Regions from separate parts of the Rickettsiella endosymbiont of Miltochrista miniata genome, predicted to be linked through region 2. Evidence: riboswitches for the same ligand, from Rfam matches in the RefSeq annotation. Region 2 holds a riboswitch; the other holds the start of a gene.
What was found. Region 2 has a riboswitch for thiamine pyrophosphate ahead of thiM (hydroxyethylthiazole kinase). Riboswitches for the same ligand answer to the same signal wherever they lie in the genome.

Region 1 (16,460 bases), 380 kb from region 2:
TGTATGTTTTTTGGATGGGAATCGGTTTGTTTTGAATAGAAACTTTGCATTTTTATGGATTGCTGGTTAGAATTAGCACCTATTTTAACTTTAATTGAGGAAGTGCACTACATGCCCGGCGTAATACTTAAAACCAGCGAAACACTAGAGTCGGCTATCCGCCGTTACAAGCGTGCCTGTGAAAAGTCAGGTATTTTCGCTGAAGTGCGTCGTCGTGAATACTACGAGAAACCCACTGAAGCACGCAAGCGTCGCTTTGCTGCAGCAGTTAAACGTTGTCGCAAGCGTTTGATGCGCGATAACCCCTGCTTTATAGCTAAAACCAAGCGCAAGCATTAATCATGACTACCTCTCTCAAACAGCGCATACAGGAAGATATGAAAACTGCTCTTCGAGCACAAGATAAGCAGCGTTTGGGCGTGGTACGACTCATTTTGGCAGCTATTAAACAGGTTGAAGTGGATGAACGCGTTGAGGTAGACGATACGCGTATTTCGCAGATACTGAATAAAATGCTTAAGCAACGTCGTGATTCAATTGCTCAATATGACGAGGCTAAACGTGATGATTTAGCCGATCAAGAACGTTTAGAAGTAGGTATTATTCAAACCTATTTACCCGAACCTTTAAGTGAAGCAGACATTGATCGGTTGCTGTCTGAAGTCATAACAAAAGTAGGCGCAACTTCGATTAAAGATATGGGAAAAGTCATGGCAGAACTGAAAGAAAAATTGCAAGGTCGCGCGGACATGACACAGATTAGCGCAAAAATTAAAGAACGCTTGACTTAAACGTTCGTTTCTACCGCTTGCGGAAAATTCAAATAATTTACTCGTCATTGCGAGCACGTAAATATTAGTCGTCATTGCGAGCACCGTAGGTGCGTGGCAATCCATGGATAGCCACGCTCATCGCATTTGCTCGCCATGACGGTGATTTTTTACGCTTGAAAATATTCATCGCGAGATGTCAGGCACATCAAGATGCAAATCGCTCTTGATACGAAGAGTACCAGGAATATATGTCACTAGCGCCTATCCCACAAGAATTTATTAATGAACTCTTAGCGCGCGTTGATATTGTGCAGCTTATTGATGCACGCGTTCCATTGCGAAAAAAAGGTAAAAATTATATTGCCTGTTGTCCTTTTCATTCCGAAAAAACACCTTCCTTCACCGTTACACCTGAAAAACAATTCTATTATTGCTTTGGTTGTTCTGTGGGTGGAAATGGCTTAAGTTTCTTAATGGAATACGAAAAATTAAGCTTTGTAGAAGCGGTAAATTTATTAGCAGAGCAAATGGGCATGGAAGTTCCGCAACATGCAAAACAACAAGAAGTGTATAAAGTTTCTGCTAATCTTTATGGTTTGTTAGAAAAGGTGACGCAGTTCTATGCCAAAGAATTACGACATAATACACACGCTATTAATTATCTTAAACAGCGCGGACTATCGGGCGAGATAGCTAAGAAGTTTAACTTAGGTTATGCGCCAGCTGCTTGGGATAGCTTGCTCAAAACTTTTAACGATACAGAAAATTTATTTGCAGCGGGTTTATTGGTCAAAAAATCCGAAGGCCCAGGTTATTATGATCGTTTTCGCGACCGAGTCTTGTTTCCTATTCGTGATAGGAGGGGACGTGTCATCGGATTTGGAGGCCGCGTCTTAGCAGAACAGGAACCTAAGTATTTGAATTCGCCTGAAACCACGCTTTTTCATAAAGGTAAAGAACTTTACGGTCTTTATGAAACATTTCAGGCAAATCGTCAGCTTGAACGCATCTTAGTCGTTGAAGGTTACATGGATGTTTTGGCGCTGTTTCAAGCTGATCTTCCTTTTGCAGTTGCAACCTTGGGCACCGCAACCAGTCGTGACCAAATAAGTCGACTGATGAGTCATACACAGGAAATAATTTTTTGTTTTGATGGGGATGTTGCTGGAAAAAAAGCAGCATGGCGCGTACTAGAACAAAGTTTAGATTTATTAACCGATGGTTATATACTGCGTTTTTTACTATTACCCAATGGCGAAGATCCAGACTCATTAATACAGAAAAAAGGCCGTACCGAATTTATTGCTAGGTTACAACAAGCACAATCTTTAGGTGAATTTTTATTTGGGTATTTGTTAACACAAGTCGATATTAATCAATTAGAAGGTAAAGCACGCCTAGCAAAGCTAGCCGTTCCGCTGATTGAAAAAGTGGCGGTAGGTATTATGCAGCATAAATTATTTGAGCAATTGGCTGCTTTAGTCAATATGGATGTGGTGACATTAAAAAAAGTTACCGTCAATGATAAAAGCAATTCAATAAAAACCATGCAAAAAAAAATACATAAGCCTACTAATCGCGCCAATCGTTCTTCGCCAATGCGTTTAGCGATTGCCTTATTAGTGCAGTTCCCTCAAATCGTTAAAACACTTTCTGATAAGCAATGCCATACCTTAAGTCGACTAGAATTACCTGGCAGTGATTTATTAGTGAAGTTATTTTTACTGCTCAAACAAAATCCAGAACTGACAAGTGCCATGTTACTAGAATATTGGCGAGAAGATGAGTCCTGCCATAAAATCCTTAAACAATTGATAAGTCACCCCTTAACTATCCCTGAGTCTGGAGTCCAAGCAGAATTCCACGATTTACTTAAGCATTTAAAAAAAGCAGTCGCAGAAGGACAAATCGATAAGATATTACAACAAGGCAAACAGTCCGGCTTAAACGAAGAAGAAAAAAAACATTTATATCATCTGATGTTAGACAACATCCATGATAAGTAATTGATTTCCTTTTAATCTAAGGATTTCTAGCAGTTAAAATTTTCCTTTATTAAATGCCTGGTATTTTTAAGTAAATGGTACATATGGACTTTTTGTAAAACCCGTGTATTTTGTGTGGGTTCCAAGTGTAGTCCTAGAGGTCGAGGTTAAAGTATTTTTCGTCATTGCGAGCGCGCAGCGCGCGGCAATCCAATGAAAAGCTTAATTTTTTTTGGATGGCCACGGCCTCACTAACGTTTCGGCCTCGCCATGACGGACTATTTTTAATTTTTATATTGTGCTGCGAGTAATACAAACTTGGTAGCATTCTTTTATACGGAGTTAATATGCATATTGGCGTTCCTAAAGAAATTAAGAACCATGAGTATCGAGTCGCTATTATTCCTTCTATTGTTCGTGAATTGACTGATCATGGTCATCAGGTGTTTGTTGAAACGAATGCAGGGAGTGGCATTGATATTTCAGATGATGACTATCGAGAGGCCGGCGCTATTGTACTTAATACAGCACAAGAAGTTTTTCAACAAGGTAATCTGATCCTCAAGGTTAAAGAACCCCAGCCACAAGAATGTGCCTATTTAAATGAAGAAAAAACTTTATTTACTTTTTTGCATTTGGCCGCCGATAAAAAGCAAACGGAATTATTATTAGCATCGAATTGTACCGCTATAGCTTATGAAACAGTCACCGATGCTCGAGGAGGCTTGCCTTTATTAGCGCCTATGAGTGAAGTAGCAGGACGTATGTCGATACAAGCGGGCGCACATTGTTTAGAGAAAGCACAAGGCGGACGCGGTATTTTATTATCCGGTGTCCCAGGGGTTGCATCGTCTAGCGTTGTTGTTTTAGGTGGCGGTGTAGTGGGTAGTAATGCCATTCGCATGGCCTTAGGTTTAGAAGCGCAAGTGACTGTTTTGGATAAATCAGCGGCTAAACTAAAAGAGTTAGATCTACACTTTGGTGGACAACTAAATACCATTTTTTCCACACAAGATGCCATAGAAAAATATGTGCCGTTGGCAGATTTATTAATAGGCGCAGTGTTAGTACCCGGTGCTGAAGCGCCGAAAATTGTAACACGAGAATTATTAAAAAAAATGCGTCCAGGTTCAGTAGCGGTGGATGTGTCCATCGATCAAGGCGGATGTTTTGCGACAAGTCGACCGACAACACATACGGATCCTACTTATATTGTCGATGACATTGTTCATTATTGCGTAAGTAATATGCCGGGTGCGGTGCCACGTACTTCTACGTTTGCTTTGACACATGCCACACTACCTTACATTTTAGCGTTAGCTAATAAGGGCGTTTATAGAGCTTTGGCGGAAGATGCGCATTTACGTAATGGCTTGAATATTTCACGTGGTCGCATTACACATCAAGCGGTGGCGAATGTGTTTGATAAGCCTTATGTTTCAGCTCGGGAGGTTTTGAGTGCTTAATTGTTTTATTCACGAGTCGTCGCGCTCGATTCCTATCGCTGCCATTTTGCCAGAACAATGGCAAGCTTGGTTAGCGGGCCAGCCAAAAGTAACACAGCAGTGGTTACAAGTTATTAATTTTACCGCAAAACCTGGAAGTTATAGTTTACTTCCAGGAACAGCGGGGCAACTGCAACAGGTTTTGTTGATACGTAATGATGCAGCGGACTTTTGGACGTTTGGTTTGCTACCCAATGTATTACCAGAAGGCCATTATCATGTTGAAGATATCGACACACCAAAATTACTGGAACAGATTGCTTTAGCGTGGGGTTTGGGTGCGTATGAATTTAACCGTTATAAAAAATCAACGCGGCCTTTAGTACAATTGCTCATTTCGAAAAAGAGTCATACGGAATTGATGATAAAGCTTGATGCGATTTATCGCGTCCGTAATATGATTAATACGCCGGCAGATGACATGGATCCAGCTGAACTGGTAGAAAATGTATTTCAGATCGGCAAAAAATATCATGCCACAGTAACACAAATAGTCGGTGAAGATTTACTCAGCGCTAACTATCCCGCTATTTATACCGTTGGTAAAGCGAGTTGTCATGAGCCACGTTTAGTTGATTTAAAGTGGGGTGATAGCAAGCATCCAAAAATTACGTTAGTGGGTAAAGGTGTATGCTTTGATTCGGGTGGCTATAATTTAAAGTCTAGCGGCAATATGTTGGCTATGAAGAAGGATATGGGTGGAGCCGCGAATGCTATCGGCTTGGCCGAAATGATTATGGCGCATCAGTTACCGGTGCGTTTACGTGTATTAATTCCCGCAGTGGAAAATCTGATTTCGGGCAACGCTTATAAACCCGGCGATATTATTCAAACTCGACACGGTTTAACGGTAGAGGTTGGAAATACTGACGCGGAAGGTCGTCTTATTTTAGCGGATGCACTCTGTGAAGCCGATAGTGAAAGTCCAGAGTTATTAATCGATTTTGCTACGTTAACCGGTGCAGCGAGAGGTGCAGTCGGAACAGAAATAAGTGCCTTTTTTACCGACCAAGAACAATTGGCGCAGGATATTATCCAGCATAGTCAACAACAACAGGATCCGGTGTGGCGTTTGCCCTTGTATAAACCGTATCAAAAATTACTTGACACTAAATTCGCCGATTTAAATAATTGCGGTTCTTCTCCTTTTGCTGGTGCTATTACCGCAGCTTTATTTTTGCGTAGCTTTATTAGTGAAGAGACAACATGGTTACACTTTGATTTTAACGCTTACAATGTCAATACCAGACCCGGCCGACCCGAAGGCGGAGAAGCGATGGCGATATTAACAGTGTTTAGTTATTTGTTGGAAAAATATTCTGCTTAACAAAAATTAAAATTTAGCATAGACTTGATTCGTTAGATGGCGCGGGGTGTCGGGAAACCGGCTGAGAATATGACCCGTCGAACTTGAACTGATTCATATCAGCGTAAGGATCGCCTTCAAAAAATTCATTCCATATTTCTTATAGGGATGTTTACCTTTTGCCATCTCCATTTTTTATTTATTTTGAGAGGTGATGGCCATGTCAGCATTAAAATCCCGAGTTAGCTTATTACTCAATTGGTATACGAATCCTTATCATGCGCCGATTATTGTCGCGCAGCAATTAGGCTTTTATGCACAAGAAGGCATTAAACTGGCCATACTCGAACCCAATGATCCTAGCGATGTAACTGAGTTAGTTGGTTTAGGGACGGTTGATTTTGGTGTAAAAGCGATGATCCATACTGTCGCAGCTCGAGCTAAAGGATATCCAGTCACTTCGATAGGCACACTGCTTGATGAACCACCTACGGGTTTAATTGCTTTAAAATCAAGTGGAATCCGTCAATTCCATGACATCGTGAACAAACGAATTGGTTATATTGGCGAGTTTGGAAAGAAAATCATTGATGATCTGGCTAAGCTTGCCGGCATTGATCCAGAAAGTTATACAACCGTACGTATTGGGATGAATGTTACCGATGCAATTTGTCGGGATATAATTGATGCGGGTATTGGCTTTATTAATTTTCAAAAACTTGAATTAGAACATCTGCATGGCGAAACGGTTTTTTTACGTATCGATCAACTGGCTGGATTGGGTTGCTGTTGTTTTTGCTCTATACAATTGATTGTGCCAGAAAAAACTTTGTTACAGACTGAATTAACTCAATCTTTTTTGCGGGCAACACAACGTGGCGCTGCATTGACTACCGAACAACCTGAAGAGGCTTACGAAGTATTATGCCAAGCTAAACCACAATTACGTACCCCGCTGTATCAAAAGATTTTCATGCATAGTTTACCATTTTTTTCCCGTACTTTATTAAATGTTGAACGCGATTGGGATAAGGTAGGTCGTTATACCAAACACTTAAATATCATCGACGAACATTTTGCTATAGCGGATTGTTATACCAATCAATTTTTACCAAAAATTCCTTACTCAGAAATACCATCTGTTGCGGATTGTCTTGCAAGCTAATGATGATGCAAGCCGGTATTGTAGGAATGGGCATCATGGGCCGGTTGCTGGCATTGGCATTACATAATCTGGGTTGGCAAGTCACGCTTTTTGATGATCAGCAAGGGGATAGTAACTGCAGTTCGGCTGCGGCGGGTTTATTAACGCCTTTTTCTGAATGTGATAAAGCCGATCGTGTGATTTTTCAGCTAGGCCAAGAATCGGTTACATCCTATTGGCCTATATCAGATTTTTTCAACACACACGTTACATCACTGACACCCAGACAGATAGTGACTGATAAAAAATCTTATGCGTTTTGAGCGACAATTTGCAGTCATCCTAAATAATAAGCTGATTGCCCGCAGAGATTTTAAAACAACCTTGTTACAGTTAAATGATTGCGTAGATATTTTAATTCCCATGCAAGGGGGGTAATTATGTGGAATCTAATTGGAAAAACTTTAAATAGCTGTTTGTTATTAGGAACTGCCCATTACCCTTTGAATTAATTAAAGCAGCGAGAATTTTAATAAAGCAAGATTTTGATGTCTTTCCTTCCAGTACATCATTAATTGATACGCCATTTTGGTTGCAAGAAAATAAAGTATGAAACAAGCAAAGCGAGTAGTCATCAATTATTCAGACACGCCAGGGGATAGCGATACAATTGATTTAGAAACACTGAAAAATTTTAATGTCCAAGCCTTAACATTGATCGAGACAATAACAAAATACACTGCATCTAATATTACGGATTTTATGACGTTACTTCCTTGTGCGGATCTCCTAATCTGCAATTTGATGGAAGTGGAAAAATTATTTCAGGTAAGGATTAATACTTATCAAGACATACAAGAGGCAACGCAGCGCTTGTTACAATTGGGCGCTAAAAGCGTATTAATCAAAGCTAGTCAATTAAAAAACGATTATTTTTGTCATGATTATTGGTGTAATCAAGAAGAATCGTTTTGGATAGCGACTCCACGTTTACCAAACCAATCTATAATAATGACGAAAGCGATTTTTTATACCGCTGTTGCCGCCTGTTTAGTGCGCAACTATTCCCTTAAGGATGCCATTGTTATTGCAAAAATGTATGTGCATCGTGGTTTGCGTAAAGCTTATACAGAAAATCAAACGCTAAAATTTTTTCATAGTGGATGGCCAGAAGAACAAGCTGATCTTCCTTATCTTTGCGCAAAACCTTTATTAAAATTGCCGCAGGTTTTTAAGCCTTGTAGAGTAGGTTTGTATCCTATCGTTGATAGCAGTTTATGGGTAGAAAAATTATTAACGCAAGGTGTAAAATGTATTCAATTACGCATTAAAGATACGAATGCATTACTTTTAGAAAAAGAAATTAAGCGGAGTGTGTTTCTCGCAAAAAAATACCAAGCTAAGCTATTCGTTAATGATTATTGGCAACTAGCTATTCGTTTTAATGCAACAGGGGTGCATTTGGGTCAAGAAGATCTACATGACGCAGATATCGATGCGATTTATCATGCTGGATTATATCTAGGCGTGAGTACCCATTGTTATTATGAAGTCGCACGAGCGCATGTCTATAATCCATCCTATATTGCCTGTGGACCGATTTATTTTACCAGCAGCAAAGAAATGTCATTTCAACCACAAGGCATTGAGCAACTAAAGTGTTGGCGACGAACACTTTCTTATCCACTGGTTGCGATCGGCGGTATTAATCTTGATCGTTTACCCGATATTATAAAGTCGAAAGTGGATGGGGTTTCAGTTATTTCAGTGATTACACAAGCGAGTGATCCCGGTGCGATAATTGAAGAATTTTTACTACAAATAAATCGACCAAGATAATGCATGCCTACCTTTCAGTTGATGAAATAAAACGTTATGCGCAACAAATTAAATTATCAGAAATCGGTTTACATGGACAGAAAAAACTTAAACATGCTCGTGTACTATGTATAGGGCTTGGCGGATTAGGATCACCTTTACTACTTTATTTAGCAGCAGCGGGTGTGGGTAAGCTTGGAATAGTTGATCATGATAATGTGGAACTCACTAATTTACACAGACAAATACTTTATCGCGAACAACATCTGGGCCAAGCAAAATCAACTTCAGCAAGAGAACAACTTCTAGCGCTTAATCTTTCTATTGAAGTGAATTCCTATACAGAAAAACTAACACCAGACAATGCAGATAGGTTTGTTAGCCAATATGACATTATTGCTGACGGCTCAGATAATTTTGCTACGCGTTATTTAATTCACGATACGTGTTTTAAGTTTAACAAACCTTATGTCTATGCGAGTGCAGGACAATTTCAAGGTTACTGTGCCATATTTCATGCTAACCAAGAAAATCCTTGTTTGCATTGTTTGTTTCCATACGCTACTTCCCCTACTAGCGTTAATTGCGCAACTGACGGTGTTATAGGCGTGTTACCCGGCTTGTTGGGTATTCTGCAAGCGACAGAAATAATCAAATGGATATTAAAAATTGGTACGGGGTTAGTAAAACGTTTACTGATGGTCGATCTATTAGCAATGTCATTTAAAGACATTCATTTGAGTAAAAATCTTGATTGTCAATTATGTGTTTATCGTGAGTTTGCCCATGAGCCGATTTCTACAATTGTTTGTCCGGAGGATATATCCTTAAAAAATTATGCCTTATCTGCCAAACAATTGATTCATTTATTACAAAAAAGTAATATTTCCTTAGTCGACGTGCGTTCTGAAGCAGAACATAAGGATAAAAATATTGGAGGTAAATTAATTCCTTTAATAGAATTAGCTTACCGATTAAATGAATTAGATTTTAATCACACGATCATATTATATTGTCTTTCCGGTAAGAGAAGTCTACAGGCGCTAAAAATATTGTTAGCAGCAGGATTTACTTCGGTAAAATATCTAAGCAAAGGAGCGGTTGAATTTTTTAATTATTACCTATTGTATTTTTAGTTATGCTTATATCTTGAATACCTTCATTTTGCGGTGGAAATTGTGATAAGCTGATTATAAAATAAGCGCCCATAATATAAAAAAATTAACTAAAATGCCTATTAAATTATTACGAGAAAATGTCGATATTTATACTGCTCCTATACTTGATTTAAAATCAGAACCTATGAATGATGATAAAAATGAGCATACTATTGGCGATCTACATGGAAATGCTATCAAGTTATTCTATTTTCTTATAAAACAGGGCATCATAAAAAATATAGACGCTAAGGATTATAAGAAATTAGTTGATATCTATAAAAAACCAGTTGCTATGCTTGGAAAACAAGATCTTAATTTATTTAATAAAATTTTAAAAAAGATTAAATGCTTTGAAAATCGAAATTTAATAGTAAGACTCATTGGTGACGAATTGGCTGATAGAGGAAACAATGATTATTTCACTCTAAAAATTTTGCAAAAATTACACCAGCAAGGAATTCTACTTGAAATATTACTTTCTAATCATAGTGCAGAATTTGTAACAGCTTATGAGAGACAGAAACTAAATCAGCATGGTAAATTTAATTCGCTCAACTTACCAGCTAGGTTTATTACTTCGATGATGAATTTGCAAGTTCTTATCGATAAAAAATTAATTGATAAAGCTGAAATATTTACTATTTACCAAACCGTTTATAAACCAAATTTAAAGTTAATTGGATATACGTTGCATAACACCAATAAAAAAAAGCAAATTGTATTATACACGCATGCTCCAGCAGGATTGAATTCAATTCAATCTATAACAAGCGAGCTTGGTATATCTTATAAAGATGGGAAATTAACTGAGTTAACGGATACGATAGATAACATTAATGCCAAATTTCAAAAAGAATATATACAAAAAGATGAGATCCGTGAATTATTGGAATTTGAAAATATTATCTCTAAATTTATTTGGAATAGAAGCTATCAGGAGCTTCAACGGCCTGAGCAAAAACCAACATATAGGCTTAGTTTTGTTCATGGCCATGATGCAAGCGAGCCATCACAAGAAAATTTTTACAATCTAGATACTGATTTAGGTAAATGTGAAACATGTAACGAAGGAGAATATAGTGTGCTTCACATAACAGTAGAAAAAAAAGCTAAGACGAAAAAAGAATTTACGGAAAAAGCCTCTAAAGCAGAGGCATATTCTCCCATACCCTATGATCCTAGCTGGCTACCTCGTCAAGTATCCCAAGACATTACCACTCTGATGCAAAATGCTAATACATGCCGGAGAACCGAATTTTTTAGATATAAAGATACGAGCAAACATCCAATAACGCCCGTTATAGAAGTTTCGCAATCTATAAACGATGCTATTCCTACATTGACTCGTTGCTAAGTTTGATGTGTAACAGCTTATTTATAAACCGAATTAAATGTTTATCCCATAACCAATCTAGGTGTTTACTCTATTTAAAATTATTACTAAACATCACTCTGTTCAGCAGCAAATAAAGTATTTTCTAATAGCATTGCCACTGTCATAGGACCGACGCCACCGGGGACGGGTGTAATATAACCGGCGATTTCTTTAGCAGTGGCAAATTCTATATCGCCATGTAGTTTTCCGCTCGGTGCGCGCGTAATACCAATGTCAATTACAATGGCGCCGGGTTTGATCCATTGGCTTTGAATAATACCTGCTTTACCCATGGCACTCACCAATAAATCGGCACATTGAACATGTTGCTGTAAATCACGTGTGGCGCTATGACAAAGTGTGATAGTGCATCCTGCATTTAACAGTTCTAAAGCCATCGGTTTGCCCACGATGTTTGAAGTTCCCACAATGACCGCATTTAAACCTTTTAATGCAATTTTTTCATAATCAAATAGACGCATCACACCATAAGGAGTACAAGGACGTAAAAAAGCTCGACCCTGAGCTAAGAGTCCTAAATTCGTGGGGTGAAAACCATCGACATCTTTTTTCGGATCGAGACTATCTAAAATGTGCCCGGTATTCACGGAAGCAGGAAGAGGCAGTTGAACGAGTATACCGTGCACTTTCGGATCAGAGTTTAAGCTTTTAATTAAATTAAGTAGCTCGAGTTCAGTGGTATGCTGTGGCAGATCATAGGCAAAAGAATTCATCCCTATATCTCGGCAAGCATCCCGCTTGTTACGGACATAGATTTGCGAAGCCGGATCTTCACCGACCAAAACGACCGCTAAACCAGGCGTTTTAAGATTCTGAATACGTCGTTGTTCAAGTCGTTGCTTTAACGCAAGACGTGTTTGTTGAGCAATCGCTTTGCCATCGATGATAATTGCAGTCATAATTACTTTTCAGTATACCCGTTTTAAAAAAGAGCAATCTAGGCATTATATGTTAGATCCCAAATATTTACGTAACGATATTCAAATCGAAGAAATCGCCAAGCAGTTGGCTAATCGCGGCTATCAACTCGATACACGCTTAGTCTCGCGTTTAGAAACCCGTCGCAAAGAATTGCAATCTGAAACTGAAACCTTGCAAAACACCAGCAATCGCAGTGCAAAAGCGATAGGCTTAGCAAAGTCCAAAGGTGAATCCATCACGGCCTTACTAGAAGAAGTTGCCGGGATAAAAAAACGACGTGAAGTATGTGAAGCCCAGCTCAAGGACATACTCGAAGAATTGTCGGCTATTTATTTGACTATCCCCAATCTGCCTCATGCATCAGTACCGGTAGGTCAGGATGAATCTCAAAACAAGACGCAACGTCACTGGGGGAAAATCCCTAATTTTGATTTTGCAGTAAAAGATCATGTCGCATTAGGTGAAGCAAACGGCTTGATGGATTTTGCCAGTGCCAGCAAAATTGCTGGATCGCGTTTTGTTGTTTTGTATGGTCGTTTGGCAAGATTACAACGCGCGTTGATACAATTTATGTTAGAGATGCACACTAAGGAACATAAGTATCAAGAAGTCTATGTGCCGTATATCGCCAATACGGAAAGCTTAATCGGTACCGGTCAATTACCAGGTTTTTCTGAAGACTTATTTAGTATGAAAGGCGAGCATGGCTTTTATCTTATCCCTACCGCCGAAGTATCGGTCACTAATCTTGCTCGTGATACCATTTACGCTGCGGCGGATTTACCTAAAAAATACGTTGCCCATACACCGTGTTTTCGTAGTGAAGCGGGTTCTTATGGTAAAGATACACGCGGCATGATCCGTCAACATCAATTTGAAAAGGTAGAACTGATTCGTTTTGTCGAACCTAAAAATTCCTATCAGGCTTTAGAAGAATTAACTCAAGAAGCAGAATCGATACTGCAAAAATTGGAATTACCTTATCGCGTCGTATCTTTGTGTACCGGCGATTTGGGTTTTAGTTCAGCAAAAACCTATGATCTCGAAGTGTGGCTGCCTAGTCAAAATACCTATCGTGAGATTTCGTCGTGCAGTAATTTTGAATCATTTCAAGCACGTCGTTTAGCAGCACGTTGGCGTAATCCAGAAACCAGTAAAATAGAATTGATCCATACCATTAATGGTTCCGGTTTAGCCGTCGGGCGGACCTTAGTCGCATTGATGGAAAATTATCAAACTAAAGAAGGAAAAATACGGATTCCAGAAGTGCTAAAAGATTATATTCAAGACGACTTTATTTAAATTGAATGCTCATGCAAGAGGATAAGAAACAGTCAGTTGGTGTTATTACCTTAAGAGTGATAGTCTTAGGGATTTTTTTAGCCATATTATTGGCTGCGTCAAGTACTTACCTTGCTTTAAAAGTGGGGATCTTACCTTCAGCGTCGATTCCTGCAGCCATATTAGCGATGTCAATACTACGTTTGTTCCATAACGGGAATATTTTTGAAGCTAATCTGATTCAGACCGCTGCATCTGCCGGAGAAGCGGTTGCCGGCGGCATAGTATTTACCATTCCTGCGTTAGTCATCATTGGTTATTGGCATTATTTTCCTTATTTTGCAAATTGTGCGATTGCTTTATTAGGTGGATTATTAGGTATTTTATTTTCGATTCCGCTACGTAAAATTTTGATCAATACGCCACAACTTTATTTTCCGGAAGCGCGCGCGATATCCGAAGTATTACAGTTAAGTCAAAAACAAAGCTTTCATATTAAGAAAATGTTAGTCGGTACAAGTTTGGGTGCTGGCTTGGAATTCGCGCAAACCGGTTTAAAAGTTATTGCGGTATCCACTGAAAAATGGATCGTATTTGGACAAACTAATATTATTGGCTTTGGTTTTGGCTTTGCGCCGGCCTTAATCGGTGTGGGTTATTTAATTGGTTGGAATGTAGGTCTAAGCTTGTTGTTAGGAGCATTTGTTGCTTGGGGAATAACTCTGCCCTTATTAAGTTATTTTATTCCGGCGGGTAACACTTTTATTTTGGCAAAAAATTTAACCGCATACGCAAGCGATATTCATTATATTGGTTTAGGCGCAATGCTAGCGGCCGGATTATGGACTTTATTAAATTTATTCCATCCTTTTTATCTTAGCTTGCGTTTATCACTGCAAGGTTTGTTTCAACCATTAAAAGCGCCATTATTGCCTACTGAGCAAGATATACCATTGAATTATCTACTCGCGGGTTTAGGTTTGGTTATTGTGAGTATTTATTTTTTATTCGATTATTTATTACCTATTCACAGTTTAATGTTTTCATTGCCGCAATTATTTATCATCGGTGCAGTTCTGTATGTGTTGGTAATAGGTTTTGTGTTTGCAGCGCTCTGCGGTTATTTTTCCGGTTTAGTAGGTGTAACAGCTAGTCCAGGATCGGCCATCGTTATTTCAGGCCTATTATTCATGGCATTAATTTTACGCTTATTGTTGTTTTTCAAAGGACATGAATTGTTAAGTTCACAATTACTCAATGCAGCGGCTGTGACCATCATCATCGGAGCGGTAGTAGCCGGTGCCGCATGTATTGCAAATGATAATATTCAAGATTTGAAAGTAGGGCATCTTATTGGTGCAGCTCCTTGGCAGCAACAAGTCATGCTAATACTGGGTGTGCTCATAGCTGCTTTAGTCATTCCAATGGTAATGCAATTACTTTTTAATGTGTATGGACTTACCAACGTATTACCGCATGCGGGTATGGATCTCCAACAAAGCTTATCGGCGCCACCTGCCGCTATGATGGCCGGCTTAACCCAAGGTGTATTTAATCATGATTTGCCCTGGAACATGTTAGGGTTGGGTGCGGCTATTATGCTGGTATTAATTCTTGTGAATACACTGACCAAAATTAATATTTCTTTGCTAGGCGTAGGCATGGGAATTTATTTACCTTTAAGTTCTTCCACTCCCTTATTTATCGGGAGTTTGTTTGCTTATAGTGTTAAATTATTTTTACAAAAAAAAATTGATAAAGGTGCCGCATCGCAACCGAATTTTCAACAACACGATGCGATTTTACTCAGTTGCGGATTAGTAGCAGGTGCCGCGTTGATGGATGTATTACTCGCCATCCCTTTATCTATTACTGGAAATACCCGCTTATTTGCTATTTTTCCCGTGGGTTGGCAGGCACTCGCCAACTTGCTCGGTTTTCTAAGTTTATTAGGCTTAGCGGCCAGCTTCTATTGGGCCATTCATTCGAAAAAAATAACGCCTAGACTTTAATTGTCGCTAAGCTTTGGATGCTTCCATTGCTTACAGAAATCAGTTTTTCAATGTAAGTAACTGAGTAGCGCTAATTGATAATGATTATCATTAGTATTGATAGTCGCTATGGTTATTGCTAAAATACCAAGAATAATTCTAAAAATAACCGATAGGTATGTCTGTTTCGCAAATTTTAAAAAAAACACGTTCCTTAAAAAAGCCGCTACTTTGGCTGAGTATATTGGGCCCAGGTTTGGTGGTGATGTTGGCCGATACTGATGCCGGGAGTTTAATTACTGCCGCCCAAAGTGGTGCCGTCTGGGGGTATAAGTTACTGGCTTTACAGTTTATTTTGATGCCGATACTGTATATCGCCCAGGAATTAACCGTGCGTTTAGGTATTGCCACGGGTATGGGTCATGGCGAATTAATTAAGCATTATTTTGGCAAAACTTGGGCATGGTTATCGGTTTCGACCTTAGTGGTTTCCTGCATTGGTGCCATACTCAGTGAATTTAGTGGGTTGGCGGGGGTTGGAGCACTCTTCAATATTCCGGCCTGGGAAACCTTGTCCTTAGCCGTCGCTTTTTTGACTATCGTCGCCTGGACCGGGTCTTATCGTTCGGTTGAACGGATTGCTATTTTAATAGGATTATTCGAATTGGTATTTTTATGGGTCGCTTGGGATGCTAGGCCGGTAGGACATGAAATACTTAGCGGCTTTACCAATATTCCTTGGCAAAATAAATCTTACCTCTATTTGCTGGCTGGAAATATTGGTGCGGTGATTATGCCGTGGATGATTTTTTATCAACAATCAGCAGTGTTGGATAAAGGACTGAATGCCAGTCATTTACGTATAGCCCGTTGGGATACCGCCATAGGAGCCATCATTACGCAATTGATCATGGCGTCCTTATTAATTGCGACTGCGGCGACCATAGGTAAAATAAATCCCCAAGCCCCTCTGAATACGGTCCAACAAATTAGTCATGCCCTTACTCCCAGTTTAGGTTTTACCACCGGTCGAGTGTTATTTGCGCTAGGAATGACAGGTGCGGCATTAGTTGCCAGTATTGTAGTTTCTTTAACCGCTGCTTGGGGCTTAGGGGAGGTGATGGGTTTTCGCCGCTCCTTAGAGCACCATCCTAAAGAAGCGCCCTGGTTTTACGGAATT
Region 2 (16,460 bases):
CTCGCCTTCTGGTTTATGATAGATCAGCACGCGGCGCTTAAAATCAGTAGTAGGTATTAAAGGTATAGGCTTACCATCTAGCAAAATTTTTGCCGTCAAATCAATTCTATCACCCAGCTTGGCGGCCTGTTGATTAATCCGAATTCGACCTTCGCGGATCCAACGTTCTATTTCGCGACGCGATCCAATACCTAAATTGGCCAATACTTTTTGTATTTTTTCATTCATGCAAATAACTCATTAATCCTCTCATGTTATGCTAAATTAAACTTTTTTGCTGATTTTTTTTCAATTGTGATTTAATGGTATACTCAAACATGCTTTCAGGATGAAAAGTTCGTTACAGGAGTGACATGTTAGCCAGAATATTTATTGCCATATTATTAATACTCACCGCGGTTACCACTTACACACAAACGCATAATACTATTATTAATTCACGCTCAGTTGGGGTTCAAATCGTTTAAGACCTTTTTGATAACGATGAATCTTTTCTACATAATGTTGTGCATACCATTGCATATCGGCTATTTGTTGTGGGGACAATGGTTTTATTTTCCCTGGCGAACCCATCACTAAGGAGCCATCCGGAATATGTTGATTTTCTAACACCATAGCATTCGCGGCAATCAAACAATGTTTACCAATCACGGCGTTATTCAATATCTTAGCGCCAATCGCAACCACTGAATAATCGCCCAGCGCACGCGCATGCACCATGGCATGATGAGCAATCGTTACATTTCTACCCACTTGCATCGGCATATCCGGATCGGTATGCAACACCGCCCCGTCTTGAATATTGGTATTTTCGCCGATTTCTATCACCGTATTATCCGCACGAACGACGGCATGAGGTAAGATAATGACATGATTGTGAATAATCACTGAGCCAATGACATCCGCACTCTCAGCAATAAAAATATCTTCGCCTAATAAGGTTGGATGTCTATCTTCAAAAGAATAAAGCATTTGCCTAACCTGCGTGATAGACTTGATTTCATTGTTAAACGCTACTCTACGGTCCTCATTTACTGATGTAAACTCCGGTCCTCGACTATCGTTTGCCTCGAACTCAAGCCCATCACTGGGTTATGCACGAGGTCTATAAACTTCAACTAATTTTCAAGGACATCGAGTGAAGCATTCGATTCACTATCAGCGGCGAATGGAACCTCTGTAGGTTCGATGATCCCAGGCAAAGGAAAAGGCGGCAATTCCGCTAACTCTTTTAAGCCAAAATGATCGAGAAATAATGTCGACGTCGCATAGAGATTAGGTCGTCCGGGAACCTCACGTTGCCCGACCACCTGTATCCATTCTTGCTCCAATAAGGTTTTTATAATAGTTGGATTCACCGCAACACCGCGTATCGCTTCAATGTCGCCGCGTGTCACAGGTTGTTTGTAAGCAACGATACTTAAGGTTTCTAAGAAGGCACGTGAATATCGGGGTGGTTTTTCTGGCCAGAGTCGTTTTACCCAATCGTTGAGTGCACTCGCCGTTTGGAAACAATAACCACTGGCCAATTGTTTTAATTGGATACCGCGGTCTTGATAATCTTCGGTTAATTCCAGCAAAATTTTCTTCAGATTCGATTTGGTTGGCCGCTCTTCTGGGCTAAATAAATCCAACATGCGCTCAATGCTTACCGGCTCGCCGGCGGCAAGAATAGCGGCTTCACATATTGACTTAAGCGTTTGATTTTCCATAGCCAAACTATAGCAGTAAAGTGCCCGTCATGGCGAGCGAATGTCTAGATTGCCGCGCACCTACGGTGCTCGCAATGACGATTAATATTTTGCGCGCTCGCAATAACGGGTAAGCTAAGTCGCTTGATCCGACTCGTTAATTGCTGTCTAATAGTACCCACTCCAGGGGTGCCTTTTTATGGCTGAGAGAATGTTCCATTCAACCCTCATAACCTGATCGGGCTAATACCTGCGTAGGAAGAAGTACATTGAAAACAAAAAATTGTTTAGATAGATTATCTGTATCCAGTAGCGCGTTCACCTTAGCAACGCTATTCCATGACGTCGATTTAATCCGACTCACCCATCCTTTAATTCACAATATCACCAATCTGGTCGTGATGCCGACCACGGCTAATATGTTATTGGCATTAGGTGCTGCGCCGATTATGGCACATGCCGAAGAAGAATTAGAAGAAATTATCCAACTGGCACAAGCCTTAGTCATTAACATCGGCACACTCGATGCCGCTTGGCTAGCGGCCATCGAACAAGCTCAACGAGCTGCTTTAAGACGCGGTATTCCCGTCATATTTGATCCAGTGGGTGTTGGCGCAAGTACCTATCGCACCACTGCGGCTTTAAACATCATCAAGAGCGGTGTTGACGTTATCCGCGGCAATGCTTCAGAAATTATGGCTTTGCTCGATACCTCCATCACCACCAAAGGTGTCGATAGCACTCAAGCCAGTCACAATGCTGTTACTTCCGCGCAAACCTTAGCGCAACAATACCAATGTATTGTCGTCGTCAGCGGCAAAATCGATTTTATTGTCGGTGAGTCGATGTCCGTTGCATTGGATTATGGAACACCGCTACTTACTAAAGTCGTTGGCATGGGATGTTCCTTAACCGCTATAATTGCCAGTTTTTTAGCGGTGAATCCGGATCGATTTAACGCGTGTGTTCATGCCATGGCCTGGATGGGACTGGTGAGTGAAGTTGCTGAAAAAAAATCCCATGGCCCGGGAAGTTTTTATAATCAGCTACTCGACTGTTTTTATGCTGTACAAAAAAAAGATTTACAATCCTTACTTAAAACGGATATTACCGTATGACTATTGATTACTCTTACTATCTTGTAACATCGCTATGTCAGCGCGTAACGCTACGTTAGCCCAAGTCGTCACGCTTGCTGGTACCGATCCTTCCGGTGGTGCTGGCATACAAGCCGACATCAAAGCGATCTCAGCCACTGGTAGTTATGCAGCCAGCATCATTACCATCTTAGTCGCGCAAAACACAGAATCCGTTACCGCGATACAAGAAATTCCATTAGCTTTTATTCAGCAACAAATCGATGCAGTATTTACTGATTTATCTATCGACGCGGTTAAACTCGGCATGCTTTATCATGAAGACATTATTCATTTAGTCGCCGCTAACTTAAAAAAATATCAACCTCCTTTTATTGTGCTTGATCCAGTCATGATTTCCCAATCGGGTCATGCCCTATTGAAAACGGAAGCCATACAAGCTTTAGTGAATGATTTATTCCCATTAGCAACCCTAATTACACCCAATATTCCTGAAGCCGAATCGATCTTATCAATTAACATTAACGGCGAACGCAGCATGCAAGATGCCGCGATTCTGATCGCGACACGCTATAAGGTGTCGGTATTGCTGAAAGGTGGACATTTAAAAACCACACGTTCACCGGATATTTTTTATGATTATCCACAACAACAAATACACCGATTTGATACGCACCGTATAAACACTAAAAATACGCATGGCACCGGTTGCACATTATCGGCTGCGATCGCTTCGTATTTAGCTCAAGGTGAGAATTTGTATCATGCCATTGTTAAAGCAAAACACTATTTGACACAATGTATTTTGGCCGCAAAAGATTTACAAATTGGTCATGGCCAAGGGCCCGTACATCATTTTTATTTTTTAAGTAAGGCAGAACAACATGTTTGAAGAACTTAAAGCCGCTGTAGCGGACATCATGCCAAAAATCTATCAGCATCCTTTTAATCAAGAACTGGCGCAAGGTAATTTAGCTTTAGAAAAATTTATCTTTTATTTAAAACAAGATGCTTTATATCTCGCCGATTTTTCTAAAGCACTCGCACTTACCGCAACACGGCTGCCACACGATCAACAAAGTGAATTATTTATGCAATTTGCCATGAATGCACTTAAAGCTGAACGTGATCTGCATAATAATATTCTAAAAAAATATGCTGCTACGCCACCTACAATCCATAAACAAAGTCATTTTTGTTTTATGTATACCAATTATTTATTACGTATGGCAAGTACAGCGCCTGTAGAAGAAGCTGTAGCGAGTTTATTACCTTGCTTTTGGGTTTATCAACAAGTAGGACAACGCGCCTATAATAAAAAAATTCCCAATAACCCTTATCAAGCATGGATCGATTTATATTCCAGTCATGAATTTAATCATTCCGTCGATCGAATGATAGCGACACTTAACGATCTTGCAATACATGCCAGCATTCCATGTCAACAAAAAATGTTAAGCGCATTTAGACAAGCTACTTTGTGCGAATGGCAATTTTGGCAAGGGGCTTATATACAACAAACCTGGCCAATTTAAACCACGAGATCTAACTATACGCTTCGCACATGACATTGCTTGCTATCACTCATCATTTTTTTAATTAATTTTAATTAAAAAATATTTAAAATTTTCATTGTTTGATTAAATTGAATTAAGCTTAACGCTATTGTGAATATGAAAGTGACCTGATATCCTTACTTTATATTTCTTATAAAATTATCTATATAATAAAGCATAAATTTTAAATAATTAATTTTTTATTCATAACAATAGAGGGATATTAAATGTTAGATGAATACCAAATAGATCCTGCCTTTAATAAAAATCTCGTTTTTTCTTATCAACCACCTCCCAACATTAATGCAACTGAGTTGCCGATCTTAGATAAGACTTGGTTAGTCGATTTTAAAAAAATTATTTGTGAAGCCGATAATAAATTACCGAAAAATGTTTTTGATAGACATATAGGTGAAATATCCGATTATCGTGCCAAAGTACCACTACTAAAACAATTGCAGCTTATTTATCATCGCTTACTAGGACATTTAGATTCAGAATTAGGCAAACTCTCGGCGGATAATCATCAGGCTATAATAAGTAGCTTAACTGAAGACATTATCGAATGCAGCGAAGGTTTTCATAACCGCGTTAACATTATCGTTGACTCATTTCATAAACCACGCAATTTAGCCGAACTACTTTGTACTGTACGCAAAGAATTAGTCAAAGAAGTCGCTACGACACTCACCAATGAAGTTCATGCCTGGAATCGGATTAGCGTGATTGCCGCCAGTGATGGCTTAGGCATAAAAGCCAATTTTCCTGACGATACGTATTCGGGCGCTTTATCTGAAACTTTGATTCGACGCGCTTTACAACAAATATTTTATAAAAAATTTACACCTTTTCATTTACCCAGTTTACTCATAGCAGCGTTTAGGGAATTCATTCCAGAATTAGAAATTGAGATCGAGAAAGGTAAAAAAAATGGTTTAGGTTTAGGTCTGCAAATGAAAGAAAAGATCACTCGATTGATCAAGGTTTTTTTACCTGAATACATCAATGAAGAAAATGAAAAAGACAAGAATCCCAATAATTGGGAAAATTATTTTAAAATATCTCCAATAGATTCTAGTTTGGTCGATGTTAATTGGGAAAAAATGTATCGATCTTTTTATGAGGCTTTGTCTGATAATAATTATTTTAAAAGACCACAAATAAATACTTTGCTTGATAGTGCTTATTATAATTTATTTTTAATAAAAAAAACCGCTCACATTCCTAGTAAACTTATTTCCAAACTTTTTAAGGAAGAAAAACATTCGGATTTATTAGAGCAATTAGTCGAATTAAACACCCGGTTTCCTAAATATTACCAACATGTAAGCAAAAATAAAATTTTCATTAAGAATTGTTTAGTATTCATCGATTATTTGACGCAACAGTTAAAAATTAGCAGCGCATACTCCACAGAGATCATGCAAGGTCTCCGTTTAATCATCCGCTTAGATTTACGCCGTAAAAATTTTATCATTGAAAAAATAGCCGATATGTTTCTTTTAAAAAATCGATCCGGCTTTAACCCCTTGATGCTAGGGGCAGTTAATAATCCTGAACTGTTAAATGATATTTTAGTTTTTCTAAAAAAGAATGAAGCCATCATTGACTCTCGAAAAGTTGAGGAAATGCTTTTAATGAAAAATAAAGACAATTGCAATGCGCTGATGTTAGCAGCCAGCAAACAAGCCGAGGCAATTGGAACCATTTTAAGCTTTTTAACCACTTCCATCGGCCGGTTTGCTAACGACACCTTGCATAAACTATTTACACAGCAACAAAAAGATAGCTATACCGCTGTCACTTTAACTGCGCGCGATCATCCCGATCGTCTTAACAATGTTTTTGCATTCGTAACCAACTATATAACCTTTGACGGAGAAGCCCTACTTAAACTTTTCTTCACTGAAAATGCAAATGGGAACTGTACGTTATTGAGGCTAGCTATAAAAAATCAACTCGAGACGACCTTTTATATTATCGACTTTATGTTTAAAAATATAAAAAAATTTAATCAGACCATTTTATGGAAAATGTTTTTAGAACAGGATCAAGATGGTTTTACTATTTTAATGTTAATTGCTCGTTGGCAGCCTAAAGCTTTAGAATTTATATTTACGCTTATTTATGAACATCCTGACTTTTTTCCTGCAGAAAATTTACTTAAATTATTTTTAGAAAAAAATAATAAAAATTATAATTGCTTCATGCTACTTGCTGAATTTCAACCTACATTCGTGCCAATATTTTTAAATTTTATTAAGAAAAAATTAAAAATATTTAAATCGAATATAGAAGAAATATTATTTACAAAAAATAAAAATGGTTACAACAGTTTGATATTAGCCCGTCATCATCCTGAAGCCCTGGCGTCCATTATAAAGTTTATTCATGGGCAACCAAAGGCTGTAGTTTCTGTAAGTTTGGAACAAATATTCTTAGAAAAACATGACTCGGGTTTAACTTTTTTGATGCTCTTATCGCGAGATAAAGCCGAATCGTTAAAGTTTGCATTTGAATTTATTGAAAAACATCCTGATCTCTTTACTCGAGAAAATTTGGCTAAGTTAATCTTAGAAACAAATGAATTACACTATAACAGCTTAATGTTAGCTGGACGTAATCTATATAATGCTGTTGCATATAGCTTGAATTTTATTCAAAAACATCCTGAAATTTTTTCACCTATATTGCTTACCCAACTTCTATTAGCTGAGAACCAATATAGAGCTAATGCATTAATGATAGCAGCCATGTACCAACCTAAGGCGGTGAAATTGTGGTTTGCGTTTTTAGCAAGCACTATTAACCATATCGATAAGGATAGTATAAATGAATTTGTTTTTAAAAAAATTCGTGATTATGATGCCTGCAATGCTGTGTTTTTTGGTGGTCGCTACAATTACAGAAAAAGCGTCATGTCAGTCACCGCTCAGCTTGAAGATCGTACCGCGATCAATGCACTGCTAAAGTTTACCGATGATCATATTAGCTTATTAGGAATCCAAATCTTCGCTGAACTACTCATAGAAAAAGATAACAACGATGATTATATTTTTCGGCCTGCCTGTGCTAAATATCCTTTTACCATGAAAAAGGCTTTAAACTTTATCGCCGATTCAGCGAAAAGTGAACACCTGATCCCTATTCAAGATATCACAGCCTATTTTATATTCGAACAATTCGCTCGATGGACCAACCTCCAGACTGACGAAGATCTAGCCTATAAAATCATCCATGCGTATTCAGTACCCTTGTTAAACTATTTTACGAAAGATTATTTCAATCAATATCCTTGCAATTTACGTTACGTTACCGATCAATTACTCGATTGTTATTTAAAAAACCCAGAAACTACTAAAAATAAATATGAAGCTTATACCTATAGACTTTACTTTTTTAAATCATACTTTTCTTACGATAAAAAAACAAAAGCAGCCCTAGCCTTAAAAGAACTCGTGTCATCTAATGATTTTAATCTAGAAAATCTAAACAAACTCGAAGCTCAACACCCTATTTTAACAAGCAAACGCTTACCCGATAATTCTAATTTACAGGATAGTATACTTAATAATTTGTTTGGCGCTTACCTTGAGATTGCTAAAACTCACGACTTAGACATATGCAATAGTTTGGCAGAAAATAATTCTGTTTATCCGAAACTAATGAAAATGGGATAGTTTCGGTTAAAACGTCCCTTCACAGGCAAAAAGAAATGAAATTTTAATGCGCATAGCTGCGAGGCAATTTACTGGTAAAGCCCAAATACAGCGCAATGATGGCCATCAGCAGATAGAAAAAACTATCCGAGATATTAATATGTACTAGCCTTAAGTTGCCATTCATGGCGAAACCCCAAATCGCAATTGCAGCAAAGATGATACCAAAAAATTTAAAATACATGCGCGCATAAAACATCGAACCGCTGGCAGACAAGGCCAGCAAACCGATCAGTATATAAAAAAGATTTAATAAGATACCCACCGTAAAAAAATTGATCAGCACATGGTTGGGTGTAATAGGTGGAATGAAGCCCAGTATGCCTAATAGAATAAAAACAATAGCAAAGATTAAGGCCATACCTCTTAAGAACACGCTGAAACTCCCTTTGCAACGCTTGGCTTTTGCTAGCAAAGCATGAGTATAGTTTTACTTATAGAAATAAGCAAATAGATCGGCGCGGCCTGCGCAAGCTATCGTACATACCTAAAAATGTTTAATTATTAGGCATTAGGATGACAAATCCAGGTTTACCCACAGATTCTGTGAATAACTTTGTGGACAGAGTTGGGGGAAGCTAGTAAAAACCTTGATTTATAAGTCATCGTAACAATTTGTACAAGCTTTAAACAAAAGATAAAAATCTTCTTTTTTCAAATAGTTATGTCCTGTCAATCAGAAAATTACATTTTCTACTGTTAAGATTACATAGAATAAATTAAATTAAGCCGACTTGTGCAAAAGTCCTGACCATTCTTAGCTAAACTTAAGCTTGTCAATAGGTAGTCTATGGAAATTTATAACAAACTTTTCAAACGTTTAAATCCAGAAGATTTATTACTGACTGGAAATAAACGCTTAATTCCTTTTTTACATAAAGCCTATGCGCAATATCAACAAACACAGAAAAAACAGATTTGGCCTACACCGCAATTTTTTACTTTTACACACTGGTTAGAAACACTTTGGGAAAAACAACTTATTGAACAAACTGGTTTTTGTTTGCGTTTACTCAATAAATCACAAGAATGTCTGATATGGAAAACTATTATTCAGCAATCGGCATATTCTTTTTTAGATACTACGCACACCGCAAAAAACGCTCAGCAAGCTTGGCAATTACTACAACAAGCACAACTCGATTATCAAACCACTCACTTTAAACAAAGCAATGAAACCGAAACCTGGCAAGCCTGGGCCACGCATTTCTTAAGCTTTTGCCAAAGTCATACCTATGTTGATTTATCCAGTGCAGTTAATCACCTCATTCTATTATTCAGCAAAAGAATTTTAAAATTTCCGCCACGAATTTTTCTCATTGGATTTAATGAAATAAATCCACAATATAAAAGACTGCTCAAGATCTTGGAAGAGCAACACTGCGAGATTTGTCATTACACACCGATTTATTCAGCAACTAAACAACAACGACTGTGCTTAAGTGACAAAGAATCTGAATATCATACTATGGCACTCTGGGCATATCAGTCTTGGCAACAAGGTAAGAAAAATATTGCTTGTGTCATTCCCAATCTAATCGAACAGCGCACACATTTATTCAATATCTTCACTGAAGTATTCAATGAGTTAGCGCCTGATGAGATGCACGCTCCACCTTTTAATATCGCTGCAGGTAATCCGTTAATAGAATTTGGCTTGATTCAAACTGCAATCCAGATACTCGGCTTAGAAGACATCAATTCATTTGTGCAAATCAATCCATTGCTACGCTCACCCTACTTAGGTGGCTCACAACAAGAACAAACAGCACGCGCTCAGCTGGATATCACTCTGCGTTGCAGCGCTGAAAATAGATTGAGCTTAGACCAACTACTTAGGATCAGTAACCAGCAAGCATGCCCGCTTTTAAGTGGCTTAATCACACAGCTCATTCCATTAGTAATGGAATATCCTACCCATTTTTTAGCCAAACCAAGTTTCTGGTCAGAATATTTTACCAAAAAACTTCATGCCTTAGCCTGGCCAGGCGATGGTTTATTAAATAGTAGTGAATTTCAATTGTTAGAACGCTGGTCTGAATTACTGACAGAGTTCGCTAGTTTAGATTTTATTCTCGGTGATCTATCACACGCACAAGCGTTGCAGCAATTGCAAGAATTAATGGCAAATACTTTATTCCAAAGTAAGACATTGCATGAACCACCGATACAAGTACTAGGATTATTGGATAGCGCCGGTATGTATTTTGATGCAGTATGGGTCATGGGACTGGATGATAGAACTTGGCCCGCAGTCGCTACGCCTAATCCATTTATTCCTTATGCTTTACAACGCACCCATCAAATTCCTTATGCCTCGAGTGAACGAGAATACTATTTTGCTTCCCTGCTCACGAAAAATTTAATCGGCTGTACTGAAAACATTATTTTCAGTCATCCAGCACAACATTTAGATCAGATGTTACGTCCTAGCGTCTTGATTAAATCCATACCCGAGGTCGAGTTGATCGATTTACAGCTTCCTGCCTATCAAAGCTTAGCAAAAAAAATAATGCGGGCCCAACATTGGGAATATTACCTTGATGAACCAGTGCCATTACCTACGGGACATGGTTTTAACGCCGCCACGCAACTGTTACAATCACAAGCCGCTTGTCCGTTTCAAGCCTATGCGCGCTGGCGCTTAAAAGCATATTTTCATCCCTTCCCGCATAACGGTCTTAATGCCGTAGAACGTGGTAGCTTGTTACACCAAGTATTAGAACAATTTTGGAATGTAGTGCAGAATCAAGCAAGCTTATTACAGCAAACACCCAGCGCTCTCGAAAAAATCATTAATGACGCCATTGACCACTGCTTAAATTTATTTAGTAAAAAACGACCCTTAGGTTTTAAAAGGCTTTTTATCGACATCGAACGGCGACGCTTACAATCTTTATTAAGCAACCTCATCGCTTTAGAAAAACAACGTCCCGCTTTTATGCAAACCCAACATGAAACAAAAAAACAATTAACGCTAGGTGCATTATCTTTCAAATTAAGGATTGATCGCATCGACAAGCTCAGCGCAACACAGTATCTGATTATTGATTACAAAACCGGTGCGCCGAGTAAAATAGATTGGTTAGAAGAACGTTGTGATTATCCGCAATTACCCTTGTATTGTTTAAGTCATGCCGAAACCGTACGCAGTTTTGCCATCATGCATCTACGCAGTAATAAGATTACTTTACAAGGAATCAGTGCAGAAGAATCAATTATGCAGCAACTTACGCCCTTGAAAAAATTAAAAACCGCTTTGGTCCTAAATGATTGGTCCGATCTACTCAAGCATTGGCAAACTTCTTTAGAAAAACTCGCCATAGAATTCCAACAAGGTGTGGCCGATGTCCATCCAAAACACGGCCCGACTACCTGTCGACATTGTGATCTTCAATTGTTTTGTCGAATTAATCATCAACCACATACGGTAACGGCATCATGATAGCTTCAATATACTCACAGCAATTGAGTTTTTGGCAAGGCGCCGTGAGAATGAGCAACCGGAGTGTATTGTTATACATGAGGATTGCGAATTGAGCGGCAACACAGTCAAAAATTCAAGTGCGAAGAGTATACATTTAGCCGACGCCGAGCAACGCATGCAAGCACTCGATCCGAATGCTTCGTTTATTGTGCAAGCACCTGCCGGTTCCGGAAAAACAGAATTATTAGTACGGCGTTATCTGATGTTACTCACACGCGTAGCCGTGCCAGAAGCCATTATTGCGATTACTTTCACACGCAAAGCCGCTAATGAAATGCGCTTGCGCATCATGCAAGCCTTAGAGCTAGCACTAAGCACCGAAATACCCACGGGCAAAGAGGCCGAACGTTATTATTTAGCCAAAGAAGTATTGGCACAGGATCAAGCCTTAGGATGGAATTTATTAAGTAATCCCAATCGACTACGTATACTCACCATCGATAGTTTTTGCCAAAGCTTAACCAGGCAAATGCCTTTACTCGCTGGAACAGGCGAAAAATTAACGCCGGTTGATCAACCCGAGTATCTTTATCGATTAGCGATACAAGAACTACTCAAACAACTCGAAGAACCCTGTTCTTGGCAAACTTCACTCAGTCATTTGTTAAGCCATTGTGATAATGATTTTCAACGCGTAGAAAATTTATTCATACCGATGTTAGCCCGACGCGAACAATGGCTCGCTTATTTGCTACAGCATCAACAACATTTACGCGAAGATTTAGAACTGACTTTATTTAACATTAATCAAGCATTAGTCGAAAAATTAAATCAACTGCTGAATAAAGACTTGATACACGAGCTTAAGCAATTATTGAATTTTTCATTACAGCAACGTCAGCTCGCCCCCTTAATCCATGATGATGATTTAAATTTTTGGCAAGCTGCCAGTCAGTTACTGCTAACAGAATCGAATACCTGGCGTAAACAATGTCGCAAAACCGAAGGTTTTGCTGCTAAGAATGAAATAAAAGATAAAGTCGCGCAAGCAGAAGTTCAAAGACTAAAAAAACAATGTTTGAATTTAATTGCACAATTAAGTCAACAAAGCTTGCTCCAAGAAACCTTAACCGCTTTAAAGCTAGCACCGCCTTTACACTATACCGACGCACAATGGCAGATTCTCAAGTCATTATTTGAACTATTACCGGTATTGGTGGCGCATTTAAAAATTATTTTTCAGCAGCAGCAAAAAGTCGATTATACCGAGATCCTTCTCACCGCGAGCTCAGCATTAGGGCTAGCCGAAAACCCCAGTGATTTAGCACTGGCTTTAGACTATCAAATCCAACATCTACTCGTCGATGAATTTCAAGATACTTCCAGTACACAATTATATTTAATCGAAAAATTAACCGCCGGTTGGCAAAATCAGGATGGTCGGACCTTATTTTTAGTGGGCGATCCCATGCAATCAATCTACCGATTTCGCAAAGCCGAAGTCGGTTTATTTTTACACATACAACAATTCGGCATAGGCACATTGCCACTGCAAGCCTTAAGCTTGTCGGTTAATTTTCGCTCCACGCCCGGCATCATCGCTTGGGTCAATCAACAGTTTAGTCAATTACTCCCAGGTATGGATGATCTTCAACATGGCTCTGTCTGCTATTCCCCGGCAAAAGCTTATTCACCCGCAACCCCCAGCAACAACGTTTATACGTATTGGCAACAAAGTACCGCTTTCGCAGAACCGGCAGAAGCCGAGCAGCTCATAAACCTTATTCAAAAAATTAAACGTGAAAATAGCCAAGCTTCTATTGCGGTTTTAGTCCGCGCACGTAGTCATTTACGCAGCATTTTACCGGCCTTACGCCGCGCAGCGATCCCTTATCAAGCGATAGAGATTGATAGTCTCGCCGAAAAATCAGCCGTGCAAGATATACTCAGCTTAAGCCGTGCGCTGCATCATTTGGGTGATAGGATCGCTTGGCTCGCGTTATTACGCTCACCTTATTGCGGTTTATCGTTAAGCGATCTATACCTGATTACACAATTTAACGATGATAAAAAAACATCGCTTAGTATTTGGCAACAGCTGCAACAGTTTGAAAAAATTCCACTTGCTGCCGACACCAAACAACGTCTACGTCGCATCGTGCCAATTTTACAACAGTGCTTGCAACAACAAGGTCGAGTTACTTTACCGTTATGGATTAAACAAACCTGGCTAGCGTTAGGCGGTCCAACCACTTTATCAAACTGGGAAGAGATGGATGATATCCATGCGTATTTAAATTTTCTAGAAAATAAAATTAAACTCGAAAAAGAAGCGCTGGATTTTTTTAAGCTGGACGATGAATTAAGTCACATCTACACACAAACCACATCCGCAACACCCGCACACGCGGTCGACGTCATGACCATCCATAAAGCCAAAGGCTTAGAATACGATCATGTCATCTTACCTGGTTTACATCGCCGTGGTCGCCCTGAGCTATCACCTTTATTGTTGTATAGCGAGAAAATGCTAACGCCACAAAAAAAAGATTTTTTACTGGCACCGATCAAAGCCAGTGATGAAGAACAAGATTTAATTTATAATTATTTGTTCAATGAAGAAAAGCAAAAAAACGCCGCTGAGTTAACGCGCTTATTATATGTCGCTTGCACACGCGCTAAGCAATCCTTACATCTGTTAGGCACACTCACGTTAGATGAAGCTGGAGCAATAAAAGCCCCTGCTCCACACTCCTTATTAGGCCAGTGTTGGCCGGTGCTGAATATCAAGCCAGAAGAAATTTTAGCGCCTGCATCTGAAAAAACTACTCTAGATTTAACCACGCAACGTTTATTAAGGCGTTTACCCGCCGCTTGGCAAGCACCTATTCGCAGTCAATTTGATCTATCTCATGAAATAAAACCACAAGCCTATGCTTACCATTGGCAATTACACCCAGAACGCGTGTTGGGAACCATCATCCACCGTTTACTGTATCAAATCAGTCAAGACGGCTTAGAAAAATGGGATAGAGAAAAAATAAGGTCCGCGCAATCGATGTTTGCTCGTTTATTGACACAAAACGGCTTGTTAGCCTCGCAAATACCGGAAGCCATAGATAAACTCACTGTCTGTTTAGAAAAAACCTTAACCGATCCGCGGGGACGCTGGATTTTGAGTTCGCAACATCAAGCTGCACAATCGGAATATGCCATCACTGCCCGACTCCATGGCAAGCTGCAAAATTACGTCATCGATCGCACGTTTATTGATCCGAGTACAAATATAGGCTGGATCGTTGACTATAAAACGACGGATTACCAAGGAAATAAATCGGAAGAATTTTTAAAGACTGCCATGCAGCAGCATCAACAACAACTCAATACCTATGCACAAGCACTACTACTCGATAAACAACAGACTATACACTGTGGTTTGTATTTCCCACTCACTTCACTGTGGTGTGAATGGGAATATACCGAAACTGCGATTGAATCTATCGAGAATTAACTATATTTGATGTTAATTCCTCATTTTTATTGATACTTTCACGCTGAGAAGAATTTCCAAACAACGACGCCCTAGAACTTACTCCACTATCAGCATTAACTGTTTGGTTAATAATTGTATTGTTATCTATTTCAGTCTTTTCGTTAAAATATTTTAAAATATCATCAAAAAATTCTTGAAAAAACTTTTCGACACGAGATAAAAAATCAACCAATGTTGAGCATAAACGATCAACTAAAGAAATGGAAGAACCGGATTCATCAAGAGAAACACCGTCAACCCGATCTTGTTGCGCATCATAAATACTAGCATTAAGAAATGTATCTAAAAATTTTAAAAAATTATCCTGATTTAAGATGTTAGTTTTATGCATGGTAACCAACACAGGAACAATTTTTTCAAAATCAACTGTGTTTAGACCGATAAGTTGATCAATATTTTCTTGTGTTAACAGATTTTTTAGGTTGATAGCTAAATCAAATTTTTCTTGGGTTAAGATGTTTGATTTATCTTCTGCTTGTATAAATTTAGCCAGCACTTCTAAATTAAGTTCAGGATTTTCTAGTAACTTATCCAGATTAGCTTGAGTCAGCAGATGATCGATTCCGCCACTTAAATTAAGTTTATTAAGTACATTAGAAAATAGTTTAATATTTAGTTGAGGATTGGCATTAATTTTCTTTAGGTTACCTTCCGTTAGTAAATCGAAATCACTGAGTCTTACCAGCATTTTAGCCGTTTCGAAAGATTCAGCATGAGTTAAACTGTAGTAGATTGCATCCATTTTTGTTGAAAAATCAACTGATTGGAAAAAATCTGATTTGTTGAGAAAAAACTCTAATGTGTTAAAAATTTGCGAAACCTTCGAGACGGTTAACTTTTCAAAACCTGAATTAGCTGATAATGTCAGTATTTTTAAGTAAACTTCATTCTCTTTTTTTTCTGTAATTTTTTCTTCAAGCCCTTTCAAATCAAATGTTATATCCTCGTTTTCTTGGTTTACATTTTTTTCTTCTTGATATAACTGTGCAAGAAGTTCTTTATTTAGAAGTTCTTTATCTAGAAATCCCTTAAATCCCTCAAAAAACAATCGATAGTCTGAAACCTGAGTTTCCTCGCCAATTGCAATCTTCCGCATATTTTTTATAGCAGGGGAAAGTAAAAATCGATTAAAATAACCCTCTAAATTGCCTCCCCTTTTTTCAAGAGCGAATTTAATCAATGCAGAGAACTTATTACTGTCTATTTCTTTTAGTTCTTTCATATTATTCTCCGATTCAGCGTCCTGCCGGATTGTTATTTCTATCCAGTGTACGGAGAAAATCTTAAGAAACGCTTAAATATCAGCTTTCTTTTACTAAAAAGAGGATTTTTATGGATTGCCGCGCGCTACGCGCTCGCAATGACGAGGGTGGGGATGCGCTCGCAATGACGAATAAAATCTGGGGACGCAATAACC

Region 1: it holds a riboswitch for thiamine pyrophosphate, as region 2 does, so the genes downstream of both, AAHH40_RS05260 (ABC transporter substrate-binding protein) here and thiM (hydroxyethylthiazole kinase) in region 2, are expected to answer to the same signal.

What each region holds. Positions count from the first base shown of each region.
Region 1 covers NZ_OZ035017.1:1,143,108-1,159,567, reverse strand. Annotated here, with positions in the region: gene tsaD (tRNA (adenosine(37)-N6)-threonylcarbamoyltransferase complex transferase subunit TsaD) at 1-50, opposite strand, end outside; gene rpsU (30S ribosomal protein S21) at 112-339, shown strand; gene AAHH40_RS05280 (GatB/YqeY domain-containing protein) at 342-791, shown strand; gene dnaG (DNA primase) at 1,022-2,779, shown strand; gene ald (alanine dehydrogenase) at 3,106-4,224, shown strand; gene AAHH40_RS05265 (leucyl aminopeptidase family protein) at 4,217-5,590, shown strand; TPP riboswitch at 5,623-5,718, shown strand; gene AAHH40_RS05260 (ABC transporter substrate-binding protein) at 5,790-6,734, shown strand; gene AAHH40_RS05255 (FAD-dependent oxidoreductase) at 6,734-7,036, shown strand; gene thiE (thiamine phosphate synthase) at 7,323-8,552, shown strand; gene AAHH40_RS05245 (ThiF family adenylyltransferase) at 8,549-9,667, shown strand; gene wip (Dot/Icm T4SS effector Wip) at 9,762-11,045, shown strand; gene folD (bifunctional methylenetetrahydrofolate dehydrogenase/methenyltetrahydrofolate cyclohydrolase FolD) at 11,132-11,986, opposite strand; gene serS (serine--tRNA ligase) at 12,036-13,310, shown strand; gene AAHH40_RS05225 (OPT family oligopeptide transporter) at 13,322-15,301, shown strand; gene AAHH40_RS05220 (divalent metal cation transporter) at 15,459-16,460, shown strand, end outside.
Region 2 covers NZ_OZ035017.1:765,751-782,210, reverse strand. Annotated here, with positions in the region: gene rluB (23S rRNA pseudouridine(2605) synthase RluB) at 1-228, opposite strand, end outside; gene AAHH40_RS03530 (gamma carbonic anhydrase family protein) at 433-972, opposite strand; gene scpB (SMC-Scp complex subunit ScpB) at 1,119-1,712, opposite strand; TPP riboswitch at 1,867-1,969, shown strand; gene thiM (hydroxyethylthiazole kinase) at 1,961-2,809, shown strand; gene thiD (bifunctional hydroxymethylpyrimidine kinase/phosphomethylpyrimidine kinase) at 2,844-3,680, shown strand; gene AAHH40_RS03510 (TenA family protein) at 3,673-4,323, shown strand; gene AAHH40_RS03505 (hypothetical protein) at 4,572-8,024, shown strand; gene AAHH40_RS03500 (DUF4383 domain-containing protein) at 8,068-8,424, opposite strand; gene AAHH40_RS03495 (PD-(D/E)XK nuclease family protein) at 8,854-11,508, shown strand; gene AAHH40_RS03490 (UvrD-helicase domain-containing protein) at 11,600-15,001, shown strand; gene AAHH40_RS03485 (hypothetical protein) at 14,988-16,265, opposite strand.